DNA from 3 places in the Pseudomonas aestiva genome. Region 3 is predicted to be linked to each of the others. Evidence: riboswitches for the same ligand, from Rfam matches in the RefSeq annotation. Region 3 holds a riboswitch; each other region holds the start of a gene.

Region 1 (7,126 bases), 990 kb from region 3:
GACCTCCTGCAACGGCCAGCCAAGGCGAGCCGCGGCCAGGGAGTAGGAGGAGGGCGCCGGCAGCACCTGCAGTTCGTCGGCCGACAGCTGGCGCGAAAGGCTCGCGCCGACACCGAACAGCATGGGATCGCCGCTGGCCAGCACGCAGACCGGGGTGCCGCGACGGTCCAGGACCGGGGCCAGGGCGAAGGGTTGCGGCCAGGGCTCGCGGATGGCGCGAAGGCAGGGTGGCAGCAGCGCCAGCTGGCGTGGACCGCCAATGATGACCTGGGCGTCCAGCAGCGCGCGGCGGGCCTGCTTGCCGAGGCCGGGGTAGCCGTCTTCGCCGATACCCACCACGGTCAGCCAGGGGATCATGAACACACCTCATCGAACGTCAGCCGACCGGGCGTTTTCAAGGGGTCGGGCAAAGCGGGCATAATAACGTCTTTCCCGTTCAGCCCGACCTTCCGCCGTGAATCCTCCCTCTCCCTCCGCCCTCGTCCCGCGGCCTTCGGCCTGTCCGGGGCTGCTGCGCATCGTGCCCGCGCGCGATGGCGGCCTGTGCCGGGTGAAGTTGCCGGGCGGGCGACTCACGGCAGGCCAGGCGCGGGCCATCGCCGCCGCCAGCGAGCGCTGGGCGAATGGGGTACTGGAGCTGACCAACAGAGCCAACCTGCAATTGCGTGGCGTGCGCCCGGATGGCGCCGACGCCCTGGTGGCCGCGCTGCAGGCCGCCGGTCTGGGTCCGGCCGATCCGGCCGCCGACGACGTGCGCAATCTGCTGCTCAGCCCGGCGGCGGGGCGTGATCCGCAGCAGTTGCAGGATGTCCGTCCCCTGGCCGCCGAATTGCTCGCCCTGCTGGAGGGTGACCGCCGACTGCATGGCCTGTCGCCCAAGTTCGCCCTGCAACTGGACGGCGGCGAAGCCCTGGCGCGGCTCGACCATCCCCATGATGTCTGGCTGTCGGCTCGCCCCGAAGGCTACCTGCTCGGTCTCGCCGGTATCCCGCTGGATGCGCCGGTTGGATTGATCGACCCGGGCCAGGAGGTGGCGACCGTCGCGCGCCTGCTGCATCGCTTTCTCGACCTGGCCGGTCCCGAGCAGGGCCGCCTGCGCCAGCTGCTGGCGCAGCGTCCGGTCGCCGAACTGCTGGCGGGGTTGGATCTGCTGCCGGTTCCGCGCAGCCCTCGTGCGCCGGCCGCAACCGCGCTGCGCCTGGGCAGTCATCCCCAGCTTCAGCCGGGTCGCTGCTGGGTCGGCGCCCAGCCCGCCCTGGGCCGACTGCCGGCAACCAGCCTAGCTGCCCTCGCCGACCTGGCCGAGCACCTCGGCGAGGGCGCGCTGCACCTGACCCCCTGGCAGGGCCTGCTGCTGCCCGACGTGCCGGTCGACAGGGCCCCCGAGCTGCTCGGCGCTCTGGCCACCCTGGAGCTGACCACCGATCCCGCCGCGCCCCTGGCCCGGCTGATCGCCTGCACCGGCAGCCAGGGCTGCGCCAAGGGCCAGGCCGACACCAAGGGCGATGCCCTGCGCCTGGCCGAGCGGCTGCCGGCGGACGTGGAGGTGCATCTCTCCGGCTGCCCGCGCAGTTGCGCCCTGGCCGGCCAGGCGGCCCATACCCTCTTGGCGGTGGCTCCCGGCCGCTATGACCTCTTCGTGCGCGACGCCACCCAGCCCGGTCCGGGCCGGCGACGCGCCACCCATCTATCCCTCGACGAGGCCGCCGCCTGGCTGGCCCGGAGTCCCAGTGATGCTTGAATACGAACGCGACGGCCAGGCGATCTATCGCCAATCCTTCGCCACCATCCGCGCCGAGGCCGATCTCTCGGCCATCCCCGCCGACCTGGAAAAGCTCGCCGTGCGGGTGATCCACGCCTGCGGCATGGTCGACGTGGTCCAGGACCTGGCCTTTTCCCCGGGCGCTGGCGCGGCCGGTCGCGCGGCCCTGGCGGCCGGCGCGCCCATCCTCTGCGATGCGCGCATGGTCGCCGAGGGCGTCACCCGCACCCGCTTGCCGGCCAACAACCCGGTGATCTGCACCCTGCACGACGAAGGCATCCGCGAACTGGCCGTGGCCCAGGGCAATACCCGTTCGGCGGTGGCTCTGGAGCGCTGGCGGCGGCACCTGGCCGGCAGCGTGGTGGTGATCGGCAACGCCCCCACGGCGCTGTTCTATCTGCTGGAGATGCTCGATGCCGGCGCGCCCAAGCCGGCGCTGATCCTCGGCATGCCGGTGGGCTTTGTCGGCGCCAGGGAGTCCAAGGACGCCCTGGCCGCCGACAGCCGCGGCGTGCCCTATGTCATCGTCCGCGGCCGGCGGGGTGGCAGTGCCATGGCCGCCGCGGCGGTCAACGCCCTGGCCACGGAGGTGGAGTGATGGCGGGCCGCCTGCTCGGCCTGGGCGTCGGCCCCGGCGATCCGGAACTCATCACCGTGAAGGCCCTGCGCCTCTTGCAGGGCGCGCCGGTGGTGGCCTATTTCGTCGCCAAGGCCAAGGCCAACGCGGGCCAGGGCGGCAATGCCTATGGCGTCATCGAGGGCTATCTGCTGGACGGCCAGCAGCGCCTGCCGCTGGTCTATCCGGTGACCACCGAGAAGCTGGCGCCGCCGCTGTCCTATGAGACGGTGATCGCCGACTTCTACGACACCGCCGCCGCCCAGGTGGCCGACCATCTGGACGCCGGCCGCGACGTGGCGGTGATCTGCGAGGGCGATCCCTTCTTCTACGGCTCCTACATGTACCTGCACGACCGCCTGGCCGAGCGCTACGAGGCCCAGGTGGTGCCGGGGGTCTGCTCCATGCTCGGCGGCGTGGCCATGCTCGGCCTGCCGCTGGTCTATCGCAACCAGACCCTCACAGTGCTCTCCGGGGTGCTTTCCGCCGAGGAGCTCAAGGCGCGCCTCGCCAGCGCCGACGCCGCCGTGGTGATGAAGCTCGGGCGCAACTTCGAGAAGGTGCGCCAGGTGCTGCGCGACCTGGGCCTGGACCAGCGCGCCCGCTACATCGAGCGCGCCACCATGGACAACCAGCGCATCGTCGCGCTGGACGCCGTCGAGCCCATGGCCTCGCCGTATTTCTCGCTGGTGGTGGTGCCGGGGGTGAAATGGAAGGGTTGAGCCCGGCCATCGTCATCCTCGGCCCCGGTGCCCTGGCCACCGCCCGCCGCCTGCAGGCCGGCCTGCCGGGCAGCCTGGTACACGGCCTGGCCGGGCGGGTCGAGGGCGATGTCAGCTACAGCGCCTTCGGCGACCACCTGCGCGACCTCTATCGCCAGCAGCGCCCGCTGCTGGTGCTCTGCGCCGCCGGCATCGTCATCCGCAGCCTGGCGTCCGTGCTGGATGACAAGACCGCCGAGCCGCCGGTGCTGGCCGTGGCCGAGGACGGCAGCGCCGTGGTGCCGCTGCTGGGCGGCCTGGCCGGCGCCAATCGCCTGGCCCGTCAGCTGGGTAGGCTGCTGGACGTGGCCCCGGCCATCACCACCAGCGGCGAACTGAGATTCGGCACCTGCCTGCTCGATCCGCCGGCCGGCTATGCCCTGGCCGATGTCGACGTGGCCAAGCACCGGGTCGCCGATCTGCTGGCCGGCGCCCCGGTCCGCATCGAGGGCGAGGCGCCCTGGCTGGATGAGGTGCCCCTGGCCCGCGATCCCGAGGCACGGCAACGCATCCTGGTCTCGCCCCTGACCAGCGCCGACGACCATACCCTGTTGATCCACCCCCGCGCCGTGCTGGTGGCGGTAAGCGCCGATGCCACCGCCGCCGCCATTACCGCGCTGCTCGCCAGCACCGGCTATGCCACCGGGGCCGTGGCGGTGCTGCTGGCTCAGGCGGCCGACATGGCAGCGCCCGGCCTGGCCGAGCTGAGCCAGGCGCTGGAGCTGCCGCTGAGATTCGTCGACGCCCGTACCCCGGAATTCGCCCAGGCGGCCGTGGCACGGGCCCAGGCCCAGGGCCTCGCCCTGCACCTGCATGACCGGCCGCTGGACGCCGATGACCTCGGCCAGCGCCGTGGCCGCCTCAGCGTGGTGGGCCTCGGCCCCGGCGCGGCCGAACTCATGGCTCCGGTGGTACGCCGCGCCCTGGACCAGGCCGAGGACGTCCTCGGCTACGCGACCTACGTGCAGATGGCCGGTCCCCTGCGTCCGGACCAGCTGGCCCATGCCAGCGACAATCGAGAAGAATTGCAGCGCGCCCGCCATGCCTTCGAACTGGCCGCCAGCGGGCGCCAGGTGGTGATGGTGTCGTCCGGCGATCCGGGCGTCTTCGCCATGGCCGCCGCGGTGCTGGAGGTGCTGGAGGGCGCCGCCGACCCGCGCTGGGCGGCGGTGGAGCTGGAGATCCTGCCGGGCATCACCGCGGCCATGGCCAGCGCCGCCCTGGCCGGGGCGCCGCTGGGTCACGACTTCTGCCTGATCTCCCTGTCCGACAACCTCAAGCCCTGGACGGTGATCGAGCAGCGCCTGCGCCAGGCCGCCGCGGCGGACCTGGCCATGGCCTTCTACAATCCCATCTCCAAGGCCCGACCGCATCAGCTGGACCGGGCGCTGGACGTCCTGCGCAGCTGCCGCTCGGCGAACACCCCGGTGATCCTCGGTCGCGACGTCGGCCGTCCCGGTGGCGGTCTCGAATACACCAGCCTCGGCGCCCTGCGCAGCGAGATGGTGGATTCACGCACCCTGGTGATCCTCGGCTCCAGCCATACCCGGCGCTTTCCGCGGGCCGACGGCGGCGAATGGGTCTATACCCCGCGCTGGTACGATACGGAATTGTTATAAAGTAACATTTAGTGCTTGAATCCTGGTCGCCGCTGGCTCACCCTCGGCGACCTTTCCGTTCCCTGGCGGGAAGCCGGTGCAACTCCGGCGCGGTCGCGCCACTGTGAGCTTCGCGAGAAGTGAGCCAGACCTTGCCAGGGGACATCCATCATCCACCAGGGACGCGTCATCCCGAGGAGAGTCCATGTTTCGTCGTCTTCTGCCGCTGCTCGCCGCCGGCCTGCTGTCCGTATCCTCCCTTACCGCCCAGGCGGCCACCCCCTATCCGCTGACCATCCACAACTGCGGCCGCGACCTGGTCTTCGAGCGCGCGCCTCAACGCCTGGTCAGTCTGGGCCAGGCCAGTACCGAGTTGCTCTTGCGCCTGGGCGTGGGCGCGCGGCTGGTGGGCACCGGCGTCTGGTTCGGCGGCTTGCCCGCGGACCTGCAGGCGGCGGGCAAGGACATTCCGCGGCTGGCTGACAACGCCCCCAGCTTCGAAGCCGTGGTCGGCTCCCGGCCGGATCTGGTGGCGGCCCAGTACACCTATCACGTCGGCCCCGGCGGCGAGGTGGCGGACTTCCCGCGCTTCGCCACGCTGGGCATCGCCGCCTATGTGGCGCCCAGCGATTGCGAAGGCAAGGCGGTGACCGCCGACTCCAACAGCGATGGCAGCCGCAGCGCGCCCTTCGACATGCAACTGGTGACCCGCGAGGCCCAGGAGCTGGCGGCCATCCTCGATGTGCAGCCGGCCGGCGAGCAGCTGGTTGCCGAGCTGGACCGCCGTATCGCCGCCGCTGGCGAGCAGGCCAAGGCCGCCGGGGTCCGGGGGCGCTCGGTGCTGTTCTGGTTCTCCAGTCCGCGGCTGGAAGGGGATCCCTGGGTCGCTGGCAACCTCGGCGCGCCGGCCTGGATCGCCCGCGCCCTGGGCCTGCGCAACGTGGTCGACAGCGCCGAGGAATGGCCGGCGGTGAGCTGGGAGCGCATCGCCAGTCTGGACCCTGACTATATCGTCGTGGCGCGCATGGATCGCCGTCTCTATCCCGCCGATGACGTGGACAAGAAGCTGGCCTTCCTGCGCAGCGATCCCCTGACCCGCGAATTGCGCGCGGTGCGCGAGAACCACCTGCTGGTGGTGGACGCCCCGACCCTCAATCCCTCGCTGCGGGTGGTGGACAGCGTCGAGACCCTGGCCGCCGACCTGGCCAAGCCGCAACCATGAGTCTGCCCCTGGCGGCCGAGGGGGCCCGACCCTGGCGCTGGCTGCTGGGCCTGGCCGCGGTGCTGGCGCTGGCGGCGAGCGTGGTGCTGGCGGCGTCCTTCGGCGAGATGCCCATCGCGCCCCTGACCAGTCTGCAGGCCATCGCCAACGGCCTCGGCCTGGGGCCCTATCCGGTGGAGCGCATCGTCCAGGGCATCGTCTGGGAATACCGCCTCAGCCGCGCCCTGGTGGCCGCCTGCTGCGGCGCCGGCCTGGCGGTCTCCGGCGCCATCCTCCAGGCGCTGCTGCGCAACGCCCTGGCCGAACCCTATGTGCTGGGGCTGTCGGCCGGCGCCTCCACCGGCGCGGTGCTGGTGATGCTGCTGGGGGTCGGTGGCGGGATGCTCGGCGTGTCCCTCGGCGCCTTTCTTGGCGCGGTGCTGGCCTTTACCGTGGTGCTGCCCTTTCTCGGCAGTGGCGGCAGCACCCGCATCATCCTCGCCGGGGTGGCCGCGTCCCAGCTGTTCAATGCCCTGACCGCCTATATCGTCGCCACCGCGGCCAATGCCGAGCAGGCGCGCAGCGTGATGTTCTGGCTGCTCGGCAGCCTGGCCGGGGTGCGCTGGCCGGACGTCTGGCTGGCCGCCGGGGTGGTGCTCGCTGGCTTGCTGGTGTGCCTGGCCTGCGCCCGGGCGCTGGATGCCTTCGCCTTTGGCGAAGACGCCGCCGCCAGCCTCGGCGTGGCGGTGGGGCCGCTGCGCCTGCTGCTGCTGGCGGTCACCGGCCTGATCACCGCCTGCCTGGTCAGCCTGGTGGGCGCGGTGGGCTTCGTCGGCCTGGTGATCCCCCATGTGGCACGCTTCCTGGTCGGTCCGGGGCATGGCCGGCTGCTGCCCACCTGCGCCCTGATCGGCGCGCTGTTCATGGTGCTGGCCGACATCGTCGCCCGCACCCTGGTGGCCAAGCAGACCCTGCCCATCGGCGTGGTCACCGCCCTGGTCGGTGCGCCGGCCTTCGCCTTCATCCTCTACCGCGCGCGGGAGGTCCGATGAGCCTCGCCGCGCGGGACGTGGCCTGGAGCGCCGGCGGCCAGCCGATCCTCGCCGGGGTGACCCTTGAGGTGCCGCCCGGCGGGGTGCTTGGGTTGCTGGGCCCCAATGGCTCGGGCAAGTCCAGCCTGCTGCGGCT
Region 2 (7,126 bases), 980 kb from region 3:
CTGGGCGCCGAAGATGCGCCAGCCGGCCTGACGCCGCGCGAGGTCAACAGCGGTACCGGCGGCTTCCAGCGCAGCGCGCTCGCGGCGCACCTGGGCGGCCAGGGGGTTGAGGTCGTCCGGCTCGTCCAGTGCGGCGACCGCCTGGACGGCGGCATCGAACAGCCTGACCAGCCCACCGAAGGCATCGCGGAAGAAGCCGGAGATGCGCAGGGTGACATCCACCCGCGGACGATCCAGCAGCGACAGCGGCAGGATCTCGAAGTCCTCGACCCGGGCACTTCCGGTCTGCCATACCGGGCGTACACCCAGCAGGGCCATCGCCTGGGCGATGTCGTCGCCGCCGGTCCTCATGGTCGCCGTGCCCCAGACCGAGAGACCCAACTGACGCAGGTGATCGCCCTCCTCCTGCAGATGACGCTCCAAGAGCAGGTTGGCCGACTGCCAGCCGAGCCGCCAGGCGGTCATGCTCGGCAGGTTGCGCACGTCCACCGAAAAGAAGTTGCGCCCGGTGGGCAGCACGTCCAGCCGCCCGCGACTCGGCGCGCCGCTGGGGCCGGCGGGAACGAAACGCCCCTCCAGTGCCCTCAGCAGGCCGCCGATTTCAGCGGGACCGCAGCTGTCCAGGGCCGGCGCGACCTGACCGACCAGGTGTTCCAGCACCGGGCGGGTGGCAGGCAATTCGTCCAGCGCCAACGGCAGCGGCTCGGCATCGACGGTCGCGGCAACCAGGGCCAGGGCCAGGAGCTCCAGCCGCTCCCGGGTATCGCCCAGGGTGCGCCAGGGTTCGCTCGACAGCCCCTCCAGGCACGCCGGACGCGGCCCCTGCCAGGACTCGCCGAGGTCAGCGGCCAGGGGATCGAACCCCAGCTGCAGGTCCTTGGCCAGCACTCGCAGCAGGCTGGCATTGGCGCCCTGGGCATCGCCCCGGGGAATGCGCAGCAAGGCCACCAGGGTATCGCGACGCAGCTGGCCGGTCGGGGATTCACCGAACACATGCAGGCCGTCGCGGATCTGGGACTCCTTGAGGTCGCACAGGTAGGCGTCCAGCTGCGGTAGCCAGCTGTCCGGATCGTCGGTGATCACCAGCCCCAGCTCGCGATCCAGGGCGGTTTCGCGGACCAGCTGCAGGATCTCGCCGCGCAATTCGGTGGCGCGTCGGAGGTCCAGCAGGCTGGCGTCATAGTATTCGTCGGCCAGGCGTTCCAGGTCGCGCAGCGGTCCGTAGCTCTCCGCGCGAGTCAGCGGCGGCATCAGGTGGTCGATGATCACCGCCTGGGTGCGCCGCTTGGCCTGGGCACCCTCCCCCGGATCGTTGACGATGAAGGGATAGACGTTGGGCAGCGGTCCGAGGATGGCGTCCGGCCAACACTCCGCCGACAGCCCGACGCCCTTGCCCGGCAACCACTCCAGATTGCCGTGCTTGCCCAGATGCACCACGGCCTGGGCGCCATAGGCCTCGCGCAGCCAGAAGTAGAAGGCCAGGTAGCCATGGGGCGGCACCAGCGCAGGATCGTGATAGACCGCGGCCGGATCGACGTCGTAGCCGCGCGCCGGCTGGATGCCAACGAAGGTCAGGCCGAAGCGCACCCCGGCCACCATGAGCCGACCCCGACGGTGCATGGGATCGGCCTCGGGCCCGCCCCAGCGCTCGGTCACCGCCTGCTGCAGGCTGAGGGGCAACTGGGCGAATAGCGACTGGTAGTCCTGCAGCGCCAGACTCTGCAAGGCCGGGCGCAGATCGCGCAGGGCGCTGTCGTTAGTCACCCCACCGAGCAGGCGCTCGATCAGGGCGGTACCGCTTTCAGGCAGATTGGCCACCGGGTAGCCGGCCGTCTGCAGCGCCTGCAGCACCTTGAGCGCCGCCGCCGGGGTATCCAGACCGACGCCATTGCCGATACGGCCGTCGCGGGTCGGATAGTTGGCCAGGACCAGGGCGATGCGCTTGTCCGCGGCAGGCCGCTGCGCCAGTTCGATCCAGCTGCGCGCCAGCCGCGCGACGAAGGCCATGCGCTCGCCATCGGCCTGGTAGTTGACCACGTCGCTCTGGCTGCGCTCGCAGCGCCAGGCCAGGCCCTTGAAACTGATCGGCCGAGTGATGATGCGCCCGTCCAGCTCCGGCAGGGCGATGTGCATGGCCAGGTCGCGGGCGCCCAGCCCCTGAGGGTTCTCTTGCCAGCGCTCGCGATTGTCCTGGGCGCAGATGGCCTGGAGTACCGGTACCGGCCGACGGAACGGCGTCAGAGTCGGCCGTTCCGGGCTGGATTGGGCAAAACCTGTGGTATTGAGGATCAGCGCCGTAGCGGTCTCGTCCAGCAGCCGTTCCACCTCTTCCAGGCAGGCCGACTCCTTGAGACTGGCCACGGCGATGGGCAGCGGATTCAGCCCCTGAGCTTCCAGCTGCTGGCAGAAGACATCGACGAAGGCGGTGTTGGCCGACTGCAGGTGGGTGCGATAGAACAGTAGCGTCGCGGTGGGCCAGTCCGGTCGCCAGCGCTGACGCCAGCCATCCAGACCCAGGGCGTCTGGGTGATAGACGGCCACCCGCGGCAATTCCCGCGGCGGCTGGTAGGTGTACCGGGCATCCAGGCACTCGCTGGCCAGGCAATGCAGGAAATCCCGGGCATTGCCCAGGCCGCCCTGGCGCAGATAGCGCCACAACCGTTCGGCCAGCTCGGGCGCCACCGTACCCAGGGCCATCAGTTCCGGGTCGGGCCGGTCGCAACCGGGTACCGCGATCAGGGTCAGCCCCCGCTCGGCCAGCTCGGCCAGCCGCTCCATGCCATAGCGCCAGTAACCCTGGCCGCCATGCAGGGAGATGAACACCACCCGCGCCTGGCTCAGCACCTCGTCGACGTAGAGATCCACCGAGGCGTGGTTCTGCAGCTGCATTGGATTGGCCAGCCGCAGACTGGGATAGCGCTCGTCCAGGCTACGGGTCGCCTCGGCCAGCAGCGCCAGGTGCGAATCGCCACTGCAGAGCACGACGATCTCGCCCGGCGTCTGCGCCAAATGGGCGATGCCATCGTCCGGGACGAAACCGCCCGGCTGGGTACGCAGCAGATGCATCCGGGGTCAGGCCACCGCGGCGCGCAACTGGGCGGTGATGGCCGCCTGGTCCAGCTCTTGACCGATCAGCACCAGTTGGGTGCTGCGGGTCTCACCGGTCTTCCAGGCACGGTCGAAATGCTTGTCGAAGCGGGTGCCCACGCCCTGCACCAGCAGCCGCAGCGGCTTGCCGGCGATGGCGGCGAAGCCCTTCACCCGCAGGACGCCATGACTCTTGACCACCTCGGTCAGCGCCGCCAGCAGGGTCGCTTCCGCCACCTCGGGCAACTCGACGCCAAAGGAGTCGAATTCGTCGTGGTCATGGTCTTCATGACCTTCGAGGTCATGGTGGGTCGGACGGCTGTCGATATGGGCCTCGGACTCGGCCTGCAGGCCCAGCAGCACCGACAGGGGCAACACGCCACGACTGGCTTCCACCACCTTGACCGCCGGCGGCAACTCTTCGCTCACCTCGGCGCGGACCCGGGCCAGGGCCTCGGCGTCCAGGCCGTCGGCCTTGTTGAGGATCACCAGGTCGGCACTGGCGAGCTGATCTTCGAACAACTCGTGCAGCGGCGATTCATGGTCGAGGTTGGGGTCCTGCCGACGCTGGGCATCCACCTGCTCCGGATGGGCGGCGAAGGTGCCGGCCGCCACCGCCGGGCTGTCGACCACGGTGATCACCGCATCCACGGTGCAGGCGGTGCGGATCTCCGGCCACTGGAAGGCCTGCACCAGGGGCTTGGGCAGAGCCAGGCCGCTGGTTTCGATGAGGATGTGGTCGATGTCGCCCCGCCGCGCCACCAGCTCCTTCATCACCGGAAAGAATTCTTCCTGCACGGTGCAGCACAGGCAGCCATTGGCCAATTCGAAGACGCGGCTCTGAGCCTCTTCCTCGCTACAGCCGATGCTGCACTGGCGAAGAATCTCGCCGTCGATGCCCAGCTCGCCGAATTCGTTGACGATCACCGCGATGCGCCGGCCTTCAGCATGGTCGAGCATGTGCCGCAGCAGGGTGGTCTTGCCGGAACCGAGGAAGCCGGTAACGATGGTGACGGGAGTCTTGGCCAGGGTTTTCATGGGCTGCCCTTAGAGAAAAAGCGAAAAAAGACGGGCAGGCATGCCGGACGCCCGCGTGACGGCGAGGCCCTGGTGGCAGCCCGGATCACCCCGCCCGGTTGCATGTTCGAAACGTGACGAGGCAGGTCTCCTGGCTCGCGGCGCCCGGCTCCGGCCTTCCCGCGTGAGCAGTGGCCTGGTGGAGTGGCTGAAGATGCCGCTTACAGTTGCGGGGGCAGCCGCGGTATCGCACCGCGTTCCCTTTCAAGCTCTTGCCGACAAGAGCACCTCGGAACGCGACAGGCTACGAGCGCCCCGCCAGGGTGTCAATCCGCCAGGCTTGACCGGCGGACGAGGCGCGTGGTCTGCTCGAAGCGGTCGCCAAGGGCGAGCCACCGCCTGCCTTCCTCCCCTCAAGACCTGCCATGATCGCCATTACGCGCCCCTTCGCTACCTTGAGCCAGACCGATACTTCGGCGTGGCGCCCGTTCGTCCTTCGCCCGCTGTGCTGTTCAGGCTCTGGACTGGACTGCCACGCTTCGTCCAAGGACCTTCAAGGCTGATGGGCCTGGTTCTCGGCCTCGGCTGCCGTCAGGACTGTTCGCTGGACGAACTCGCCGAGCTGGCGCTCGGGGTCTTGCAGGAAGCCCAGTGCGATCGCACTGCGCTGACCGCACTGGCTACCGTTGCGAGTCGACTCGAAGAACGCGGACTGCGCGCCCTCGCCCAGCGCTGGCAGCTGCCTCTGCACGGCTTCACCGCCGAGCGTCTGGCGCAAGAGCGCGGCATAACTGCCGCCAGCGATCTGGTGTTGCAGTACACCGGCAGCCCCAGCGTGGCTGAAGCCGCGGCCCTGGCTGCAGCGGGTGAAGGTGCCCGGTTGTTGGTGAGCAAGCGCAAGAGCGCGGCGGCAACGGCAGCCTTGGCCTACGCCTGAGACGCCTCTTCCCCGTCGGCGTCCCTGACCCGGGCGCGGACATGGATGGGGCTGAAGGGCTCGTTCTGCACCAGTTCCACCAGGGATTCCTTGACCAGTTCGAGAATGGCCATGAAGGTCACCACCACGCCGAGCCGGCCTTCATCCAGGGTGAACAGCGCCACGAAGGGCACGAAGGCACCCTCCTTGAGGCGCTCCAGCACCTGGCTCATGCGCTCGCGGGTGGACAGCACCTCGCGGGTCACCTGGTGGCTCTCGAACAGGTCGGCGCGGCGCAGGACCTCGCCCATCGCCAGCAGCAACTCGCCCAGGTCCACCTCGGGCAACAGCTTGCGCGCCCGCGCATCCGGCGCCGGCAAGGTGGGCACCACGAAGTTGCGGCCTTCGCGCGGCAGCTCATCGAGATCCTCGGCGACCTTCTTGAAGCGCTCGTATTCCTGCAGGCGGCGGATCAGTTCGGCGCGGGGATCTTCTTCCTCGGCGTCCAGGCCTTCGGCGCGCGGCAGCAGCATGCGCGATTTGATCTCCGCCAGCATGGCGGCCATCAGCAGGTATTCGGCGGCCAGTTCAAGTTGCACCGCCTTCATCAGCTCGACATAGCTCATGTACTGCCGGGTGATCTCGGCGACCGGGATGTCGAGTATGTTGATGTTCTGCTTGCGGATCAGATAGAGCAGCAGGTCGAGCGGTCCCTCGAAGGCTTCGAGAAAGACCTCCAGGGCATCCGGCGGGATATAGAGGTCCTGGGGCAGCTCGGTGAAGGCCTCGCCATAGACCAGCGCCAGGCGCAGCTGCTCGGGTTCGAGCAGCTGGGGGTCCAGGGCTTCGCTCATGCTTCGATCATGAAGGGCGTCGGATCCCCGGCACCGACCCGGATCACTTCCGGCTCGTCGTCGGCCAGGCTGATCACGGTGGACGGCTGCACGCCACCCGGACCGCCTTCGATCACCAGGTCGACGAAATGCTCGAGCCGCTCGCGGATCTCCCATGCATCGCCCAGGGCTTCGTCATCCCCCGGCAGAATCAGGCTCACGCTCATCAAGGGCTCGCCCAGGGCCTCCAGTAGCGCCAGCGTGATGGGATGCTGGGGCACCCGCACGCCGATGGTGCGCCGCTTGGGATGCAGCAGCATGCGCGGCACCTCGCGGGTGGCATTGAGGATGAAGGTGTAGGGCCCGGGGGTATAGGCCTTGAGCAGGCGGAAGGCACTGGTATCCACCTTGGCATAGATGCCCAGCTCGGAAAGATCGCAGCACACCAGGGTGAAGTTGTGCTTGTCGTCGAGCTGGCGGATGCGGCGGATACGCTCCACCGCGCTCTTCTCGCCGATACGGCAGCCCAGCGCATAGGACGAATCGGTGGGATAGGCGATGACACCGCCGGACCGGATGATTTCCACGGCCTGACGAATCAGCCGCGGCTGGGGATTCTGCGGATGAATTTCGATGAACTGGCTCATTGGGGTTCCCGAATCTGAGGGTATAGCGGTTGACTGAAGCGCGCCCACAGGGGCGGCAGATCTTCGGGCAACGGACGGTACATGCCCAGCTCCGACCACTCGGCCGGCGCATGGAAATCGCTGCCCGCACTGACCATCAGACCGAATTCCCGCGCCAGAATTGCCAGGGTGCCGACCTGCTCCGCCGGCTGCACGCCGTTGACCACCTCGATGGCATGGCCGCCGCCGCTGACGAATTCGCCGATCAGCTTGCGCAGCTTGGTGCGGGTGAACCCATAGGCCAGCGGATGCGCCAGGCTGATCCAGGCCTTGGCGCCCTTGAGCGTCGCCAGGGTCTCGGCCAGGGTCGGCCAATGCTGCTTGACGTCGCCGAGCTTGCCGCCGCCGAGCCATTTGCGGAAGGCATCGCCGCGGTCCGCGACATGGCCGGCCTGCACCAGGTATTCGGCGAAATGCGGCCGGGCCGGCGCATTGCGGCTGTCGCCCAGGGCCAGTTGCACCGCGCGAGCCCCTTCCAGAGTGCCGGGCATGCCCTTGGCCGCCAGCCGCCGGTCAATTTCCCGGGCGCGCTCCCAGCGACCTTCGTGCAGCGCTTCCAGGGCGGCATTCAGCTCTGGCGCCTCAGG
Region 3 (7,126 bases):
TCCTCCAGCGGCCGCCCCTGGCGCCAGCCCTCCTCTTCCAGCATCGGGCGCGGATAGAAGGCTTCCACCGGTCCCAGGCAGAGGATGGCCGCCGGCTGCGCGCCTTCCGGCATCTCCAGCAGGCTGCGCACGGCTTCCGGCTCGAACAGCGACACCCAGCCCATGCCCAGGCCTTCGCAGCGCGCCGCCAGCCAGAGATTCTGGATGGCGCAGGACAGCGAGGCCAGGTCCATCTCCGGCAGGGTACGACGGCCGAAGACATGGGCTTCGCGGCCGTCCATGAGCGCGGCCACCAGCACCTCGGCGCAATCGAGGATGCCCTGCACCTTGAGTTTCATGAAGTCGTCGCTGCGCTCGCCGAGGGCGTCGGCGGTGGCGCAGCGCTCTTCTTCCACCAGCTCGTGCAGGCGCTGGCGCAGGGCCGGATCGCTGATGCGCAGGAAGCGCCAGGGCTGCATCAGCCCGACGCTGGGCGCCTGGTGGGCGGCACCGAGCAGGCGGGCCAGTTGCTCGGGGGGCACCTCGCCACCGCAGAAGTGGCGCATGTCGCGGCGCTCGGCGATGGCTCGGTAGACGGCGGCTTGTTCGGCGGGGGTATAGGGGGTCGTGGTCACGGCTTGAGCATCGCGGCGGCCGCGGCGGGTGCCGACGGCATGTAGAAGTGAATATAGCTGGCGGTGAGGCGACCGTCGCGGTAGACCGCCTCGGCGACCGCCTTGCCGTTGGGGCACAGCCCGCGCGCCCAGGGCACCTCGGATGACTCGAGGGCCGAGTGATGATAGGTGTGGCCACGCAGGGTGCCCTGCTCGAACTCCACCGACTGCAAGGCCAGGGCGGTGAGGCGCGCCTGCATCCGCGCGCTGCCCGGCAGCAGTCCGAGCAGGCTGGCGGATTCGCCGGCCTTGTCGGTCAGTTCGTCGAGCAGATAGAGCATGCCGCCGCACTCGGCGAGGATCGGTTTGCCGGCCGCATGGTGGGCGCGAATGGCCGCGCGCATGCCCAGGTTGTTGGACAGCGTCTGCAGGTGCAGCTCGGGATAGCCGCCGGGCAGATAGAGGCTGTCCACCGCTGGCAGCGCCGTGTCGGTGAGCACGGAAAAGAACTGCAGCTCGGCGCCCAGGGCGCGCAGCAGATCGAGATTGGCCTGGTAGATGAAGGCCAGCGCCGCATCCCGGGCCACGCCGATCCGCACCCCCGCCAGCAACGGCTCGACCACGGTCGGCGGCGGTGCGGCAAAGGCCACTGGCGGCGGCACTTCAAGGGTGGAACTGGCGCCCAGGGCATCGGCCGCCAGGTCGAGACGACGATCCAGGTCGGTGACCTCGTCGGCCTGGATCAGCCCCAGGTGACGACTGGGCAACTCGATGCCGGCATCGCGCGGCAGGCTGCCAAAGAAGGTCATGCCCGCTGGCAGGCTGCCGCGGATCAGTTGCGTCTGCCGCGGACTGCCACTGCGATTGGCCAGCACCCCGGCGAAGGGCAGGCCCGGCCGATAGTGGGCCAGGCCATAGGCCAGGGCGCCAAAGGTCTGCGCCAGGCCGGCGGCGTCGATCACTCCCAGCACCGGTACGCCAAAGCGCTCGGCCAGGTCGGCCGCCGAGGGCTGGCCGTCGAACAGGCCCATGACGCCTTCGATGAGGATGAGATCGGCCTCCCCCGCCGCTTCCCACAGCAGGCGCCGGCTCTCGGCCTCGCCGATCATCCACAGATCGAGCTGGTAGACGGGTGCGCCGCTGGCGCGGGCGAGAATCATCGGATCGAGAAAGTCCGGACCGCACTTGAACACCCGTACCCGCCGCCCCTGGCGGGCGTGCAACCGGGCCAGGGCAGCGGTGACGCTGGTCTTGCCCTGACCGGAGGCCGGAGCGGCGATCAGCAGCGCCGGGCAATGCCGCGTCTCGCCTACCATTCGATACCCTGCTGGGCGCGGACGCCGGCCTGGAAGGCATGCTTGACCAGACTCATGTCGGTCACGGTATCGGCGGCCTCGACCAGCGCCGGCGGCGCACCGCGCCCGGTCACCACGACATGCTGGTGCGCCGGGCGCCCGGCCAGATCGGCCAGCACCTGATCGACGTCCAGGTAGCCGTGCTTGAAGGCGATGTTGAGTTCGTCCAGCAGCACCAGGCCGATGGCCGGATCGCGCAGCAGCTCGACCGCCACCGCCCAGGCCGCGGCAGCCGAATGCAGATCGCGGGCCCGGTCCTGGGTATCCCAGGTGAAGCCCTCGCCCATGACGTGGTAGCGCACCTCGTCCGGGAAGCGCCTGAAGAAGAGTTGCTCGCCGGTGTCGCGGCGGCCCTTGATGAATTGCACCACGCCCACCTTCATGCCATGGCCGAGGGCACGCGCCGCCATGCCGAAGGCCGAGCTGCTCTTGCCCTTGCCGATGCCGGTGTGGACCAGCAGCAGGCCGCGCTCGTCCTGGGCTTCGGCGATGCGGGCGTCGATCACCGCCTTCTTGCGCACCATGCGCGCACGGTGGCGCTCGTCGCGCTCGGGGCTGGTCGAATCGGGGCTATCGGTCATGGGTGGTTCTCCGGGTGCGGGCGCGGCGGAGAAACGGGCAGAGACGCCGCCCGCGCAAGGCAGGTGGCGACGCCGCGCGACGCCCTCCGCATCGCCGAGATGAACGCAAGCGTGGCCGGTCTCCGGGCTGGTGAGCCGATGCCCTGGGGGCATCCGCTGCGCCCCTTCCCGGCCAGGGCCAGTGGGTGTCGCGCAGCTACTGCTCAACTACCGTTGCGGGGGCAGCGCCGGCTCGACCGGCTTCCCTGTTTCACCCCGGCGAGGCGGGGCACCACGTGCAAGGGCGCAGGGTACGGACTACCCGGGAGAGCGTCAATCGATCGCACCGGCCGAACTCGGCGCCAGCCGACCGGGTCCACCCTAGGCACCCCACACCAGGAGCTACCGGATGAACGATGCCACTCTCGCCGCCTGTATCAAGGCCTGTCTCGACTGCGCCGCCGCCTGTGAAACCTGTGCCAGCGCCTGTCTGGGGGAAGCCAATCTGGACATGATGCGCGACTGCGTCCGCCTGGACCGGGACTGCGCCGATGCCTGCCGCCTGGCCGCCACCTTCATGCAGCGCAATAGCGACCGCATCGCCGAAGTCTGTGCTCTGTGCCTGGCCACCTGCCGCGCCTGCGCCGCCGAATGCGGCAAGCACAAGGCCGATCACTGCCAGGCCTGCGCCCGGGCCTGCGAAGCCTGCGCCGATGCTTGCGCGGCCATGGCGGCCTGAGCAGGTCCTTCCGCTACTGCGCCCTCCGGTCGCAGGCAAAAAGGTCCGGCCGACCCACCGCTGGAGCGGTCGGCATTGGCATTACCCGTCGACGCCAGGGATAATGCCCGCCCTTTAATCGATATCCAGGCCTTCGCCATGACCGATACCAACCAAGATCCCCGTTTGAGCCGCATGAAGCGTCGCCTGCGCAAGAAGCAGTACCTGGGCGAATTCCAGGAACTGGCCTTTGAAATCAAGGTGAGCTTCAAGAACGAACTCAGCGAAGACGATCTGGACACCTTCCTGGGCGACTTCATCGACTACGTCGAAGAGCGCACGCTGGACTACATCGGCGGCTTCGACAACGCCTGGGTCGAAGGCACCATCATGGCCAACAAGCGCTACACCTCGCCCACCGCGGAAGACCGTACCGCCCTGCTGGACTGGCTCAAGGCCCGCACCGAAGTCGGCGAAGCCAACGCCTCCGAGCTGCATGACGCCTGGCACCACGACGGCGAAGTCTAACTAGCCTTCGCCGGATCGCTTGGCGCCCGTTGCGGTCGTAAAGGGGAATCCGTTGGAAACCAGGTCCTCATGACGACCCTCCTGCAAATCTCCGATACCCACTTCGGCACCGAGCAACCCGCCGTGGTCGCGGCTCTGGAAGCCCATGTCCGCGAACACGGCGCCGATGTTCTCATTCTCTCCGGGGACATCACCCAGCGCGCCCGGCGCGAACAATTCGCCGCAGCCAAGACCTTTGTCGAACGCTTGGAAAGCCACGGCATTCCGCAAACCCTGGTGATCCCGGGTAATCACGACCTGCCGCTGTACAACGTCTTCGCGCGTTTCCTGACGCCCTATGGCAACTATCGCCACCATTTCGGTCAGGATCTGGAGCCCAGTATCGAAAACGACGAGCTGTTGCTGGTCGGGCTCAACACCACCGCTCCGCAACGCCACAAGGATGGCGCGGTAAGCACCGAGCAGATCGAGCGGGTGGCCGAGCGCCTGCGCCGCGCCGGTCCGGGCAAGCTGCGCATCGTCATCGCCCACCAACCCTTCGGCGCCCTCGAACTCAGTGACCTGAGCAATCTGCAGCACAACGCCGATCACGCCCTGGCCACCTGGGCCGACGCCGGACTGGATCTGGTGATGGGTGGGCATATCCACCTGCCCTATGTGCTGCCGCTGAGTCGCCAGTACCCCACCCTGCCCCGCGAGGTCTGGATCGTCCAAGCCGGCACCGCCCTCTCCTCTCGCGTGCGCGGCACCTCGCCCAACTCCTTCAATCGCCTGCTGGTCGGCGAAGGGGCGAAGAAGACCGTGGACGTGGAACGCTGGGACTTCCAGGGCGATCGTTTCGTCGTCGGCGAGCGCCACGCACTGCGCTGGCAGGCTGCTCAGGACGCTCTGGCGAAAAGTTGAGGCGTCCAGTCGGGGGCGCCGATGCGCGCTCCTGCGCACTTCCAGCAATGGAAATTGATTCAAGCTGTTGAAACGGCTGGCAGGCCACGGGCGCCAAGTAGTCTTAGGACTTTCGGCAAGAGTGGCCTCCCATGGAATCCCTGACGCAATCGCTGCTTGGCTTTATCGAAACCCACCAGGCCTGGGCGCCGCTGCTCGTCGGCCTGCTCGCCTTTGGCGAATCCCTGGTGCTGCTGGGCGTCTTCATTCCGGCCACGGCCCTGCTGCTGGTGGTCGGCGGCCTGGCCGGCTCCGGAGTGCTCTCGCCGGTGCCGCTGGTGCTGGCCGCCATCGTCGGCGCCATCCTCGGCGACATCTGCTCCTACATCATCGGCCGCTGGCTCGGTCCCAGTATCGTCCACCGCCCGCCCTTTCGCCGCTATCGCAAGCAGGTGGCCAGGACCCGGCTGTTCTTTCGCCGCTATGGCTTCTTCGCGGTATTCGGCGGGCGCTTCCTGACTATGATCCGCAACACCGTGCCCCTGGTGGCCGGGATGATGGCGATGAACCAGCTGCGCTTCCAGTCGGCCAACGTGCTTTCGGCCATCGTCTGGGCGCCGCTGATGATGGGCCCGGGTTATCTGGCGGCCAAGGGCGCCAACCACTTCAGCTTCGCCGGCAACGAGTCGCTGTGGATCGGCGCGGCGATCATCGCCGTGCTGGGCGCCGGCGCCGCACTGTTCTTCAAGCAGCGGCTGAAACGCGTCTAGCGGCTAGCGGCTAGCGGCTAGCGCCTCGCGCAGACGCTGGCGATTCAGCGGTACCTCGCGCAGGCGCAGACCGGTCGCTGCCGCCACGGCATTGGCGATGGCCGCGGGGATGGCCGCGGTGGTGGCCTCCCCGGCCCCCACTGCCGGTTCTTCAGGCCGATCGATCAGCTCCAGTTCCAGCTCGGGCAATTCGTTGAAGGTCAGCGGCGGATAGGCACCCCACTCCAGGCTGGTCACTCCCTGGTGATCGAAACGCACCGCCTGCTTGAGGGTCCGGGCGATGCCCTGGATCACGCAGCCTTCCAGCTGATTGCGCAAGCCATCCGGATTGACGATCAGACCGCAGTCATGGGCCACCACCACGCGGGTGACCCGGATCCCCGTCGCCTCGCTCACCGCCACCTCGACCACCGCGGCCACATAGGCGTTTTCGTTTTCGTAGTGCAGGAAGGCCAGCCCCTGCCCTTTCGCCTGGGCACCGTCCCAGACCTTTTCCTGCCGGGTGGGTGGTTGCCAACCGGCCTTGGCGGTGGCGGCCTGCAGCACCGCTCGTGCGCGAGGGTCCTGCAGATAGCGCAGGCGGAATTCCAGCGGATCGACCCCGGCCGCCAGGGCCAGCTCGTCCATGAAGGATTCGTTGGCAAAGGTATTGCCGACCGCTCCCAGAGCGCGCAGGGCCGAGGGTCGCAGCGGCGAATCCCCGGCTTCCAGCCAATGGGTCGCCACCTGGACGTTGAGCAGGTCGTAGTCCAGCGGCGCATTGCGATTGCCACCGCCCCGCCCACCCTTGAGCGGCAGGTTGTAGGCCAGCTGCCCGGCGAGCAGCGCCGCCTTGCCGGTCTGGCCATTGGGTCGGGTCAGGTGGGTAGGCGTCCAGTTGGCGAAGCGCCAGGCGAGCAGATCACCAGCCGCGCTCAGGCCACCCGCCAGACGCAGCAGCATGGCCGGGCCCTTGGGATTCCAGCCGTGCTCGTCGGCCCGACTCCACTGCACCCGCACCGGACGGCCGCACAGCTTGGACAGCAGCGCCGCATCGGCCGCCGCGTCATCGGCGCCGTTATGGCCATAGCAACCCGAAGCCTGCTGATAGATGACATGGATACTGTCTTCCGGCAGCGCCAGCAGATCCGCCAGTGCCGCCCGGAGCTGGTAGACGCCCTGGGTACCGCTCCAGACCGTGGCGCCGTCGGCACGCACGTCCGCCACCGCGCAGGAGGGACCGATGGAGTCATGGTTCTGATAGGGCCAGCGATACTCGGCGTCCAGCCGCTGCGCGGCATTCGCCAATTCGCCCGCGACATCGCCGGCCTCCTGCTGGATGTCGGCCGGTCCGGCCTTGGCTTCCAGCTGGGCGTAGAGTTCGCCCGGCAGCGGCAGATCCGGCACCAGGCTCCAGTCCACCCGCAGCGCCGCCGCGCCCTGCCGCGCCAGCCAGGGCTGCTCGGCCACCACCGCGACGAAGGCGCCTTCGTACACCAGCTGAGCGCCAGCCGGCAGCGCGCTGGCATCGATACCGCGCAGGCTCACCCCCGCCAGCCGCGCCGAACCGGTGCAGGGTGGCCGTATCACGCAGCCGTGCAGCATGCCGGGCAGGCGCCGGTCGTGGACGTAATCGAAGCTGCCAAACAGCTTGGCGGGGATGTCCTCGCGCGGCACCGAGGTGCCGACTAGGCGGTAATCCTTGACGGCGCGGGTACGCACGGCCTGATTGACCAGCCGC

The links. A riboswitch is a leader RNA that binds a small molecule or an ion and turns the genes downstream of it on or off. The one in region 3 is predicted to bind cobalamin.
Region 1: linked by a shared signal. The riboswitch ahead of AABM56_RS02850 (ABC transporter substrate-binding protein) and the one ahead of cobO (cob(I)yrinic acid a,c-diamide adenosyltransferase) in region 3 are both predicted to bind cobalamin.
Region 2: linked by a shared signal. The riboswitch ahead of cobW (cobalamin biosynthesis protein CobW) and the one ahead of cobO (cob(I)yrinic acid a,c-diamide adenosyltransferase) in region 3 are both predicted to bind cobalamin.

Annotation. Positions count from the first base shown of each region.
Region 1 covers NZ_CP150916.1:600,504-607,629, forward strand. The annotation lists gene cbiE (precorrin-6y C5,15-methyltransferase (decarboxylating) subunit CbiE) at 1-357, opposite strand, end outside; gene cobG (precorrin-3B synthase) at 455-1,741, shown strand; gene AABM56_RS02835 (precorrin-8X methylmutase) at 1,734-2,360, shown strand; gene AABM56_RS02840 (precorrin-2 C(20)-methyltransferase) at 2,360-3,100, shown strand; gene cobJ (precorrin-3B C(17)-methyltransferase) at 3,088-4,758, shown strand; cobalamin riboswitch at 4,765-4,912, shown strand; gene AABM56_RS02850 (ABC transporter substrate-binding protein) at 4,943-5,959, shown strand; gene AABM56_RS02855 (iron ABC transporter permease) at 5,956-6,990, shown strand; gene AABM56_RS02860 (ABC transporter ATP-binding protein) at 6,987-7,126, shown strand, end outside.
Region 2 covers NZ_CP150916.1:2,574,027-2,581,152, forward strand. The annotation lists gene cobN (cobaltochelatase subunit CobN) at 1-3,066, opposite strand, end outside; gene cobW (cobalamin biosynthesis protein CobW) at 3,073-4,125, opposite strand; cobalamin riboswitch at 4,228-4,411, opposite strand; gene AABM56_RS12040 (cobalamin biosynthesis protein) at 4,667-5,041, shown strand; gene AABM56_RS12045 (ScpA family protein) at 5,032-5,760, opposite strand; gene AABM56_RS12050 (L-threonylcarbamoyladenylate synthase) at 5,871-6,500, opposite strand; gene AABM56_RS12055 (PHP domain-containing protein) at 6,497-7,126, opposite strand, start outside.
Region 3 covers NZ_CP150916.1:1,589,649-1,596,774, reverse strand. The annotation lists gene bluB (5,6-dimethylbenzimidazole synthase) at 1-614, opposite strand, end outside; gene AABM56_RS07340 (cobyrinate a,c-diamide synthase) at 611-1,909, opposite strand; gene cobO (cob(I)yrinic acid a,c-diamide adenosyltransferase) at 1,903-2,529, opposite strand; cobalamin riboswitch at 2,625-2,820, opposite strand; gene AABM56_RS07330 (four-helix bundle copper-binding protein) at 2,918-3,247, shown strand; gene AABM56_RS07325 (YggL family protein) at 3,386-3,754, shown strand; gene AABM56_RS07320 (metallophosphoesterase) at 3,824-4,657, shown strand; gene AABM56_RS07315 (DedA family protein) at 4,789-5,406, shown strand; gene AABM56_RS07310 (molybdopterin cofactor-binding domain-containing protein) at 5,410-7,126, opposite strand, start outside.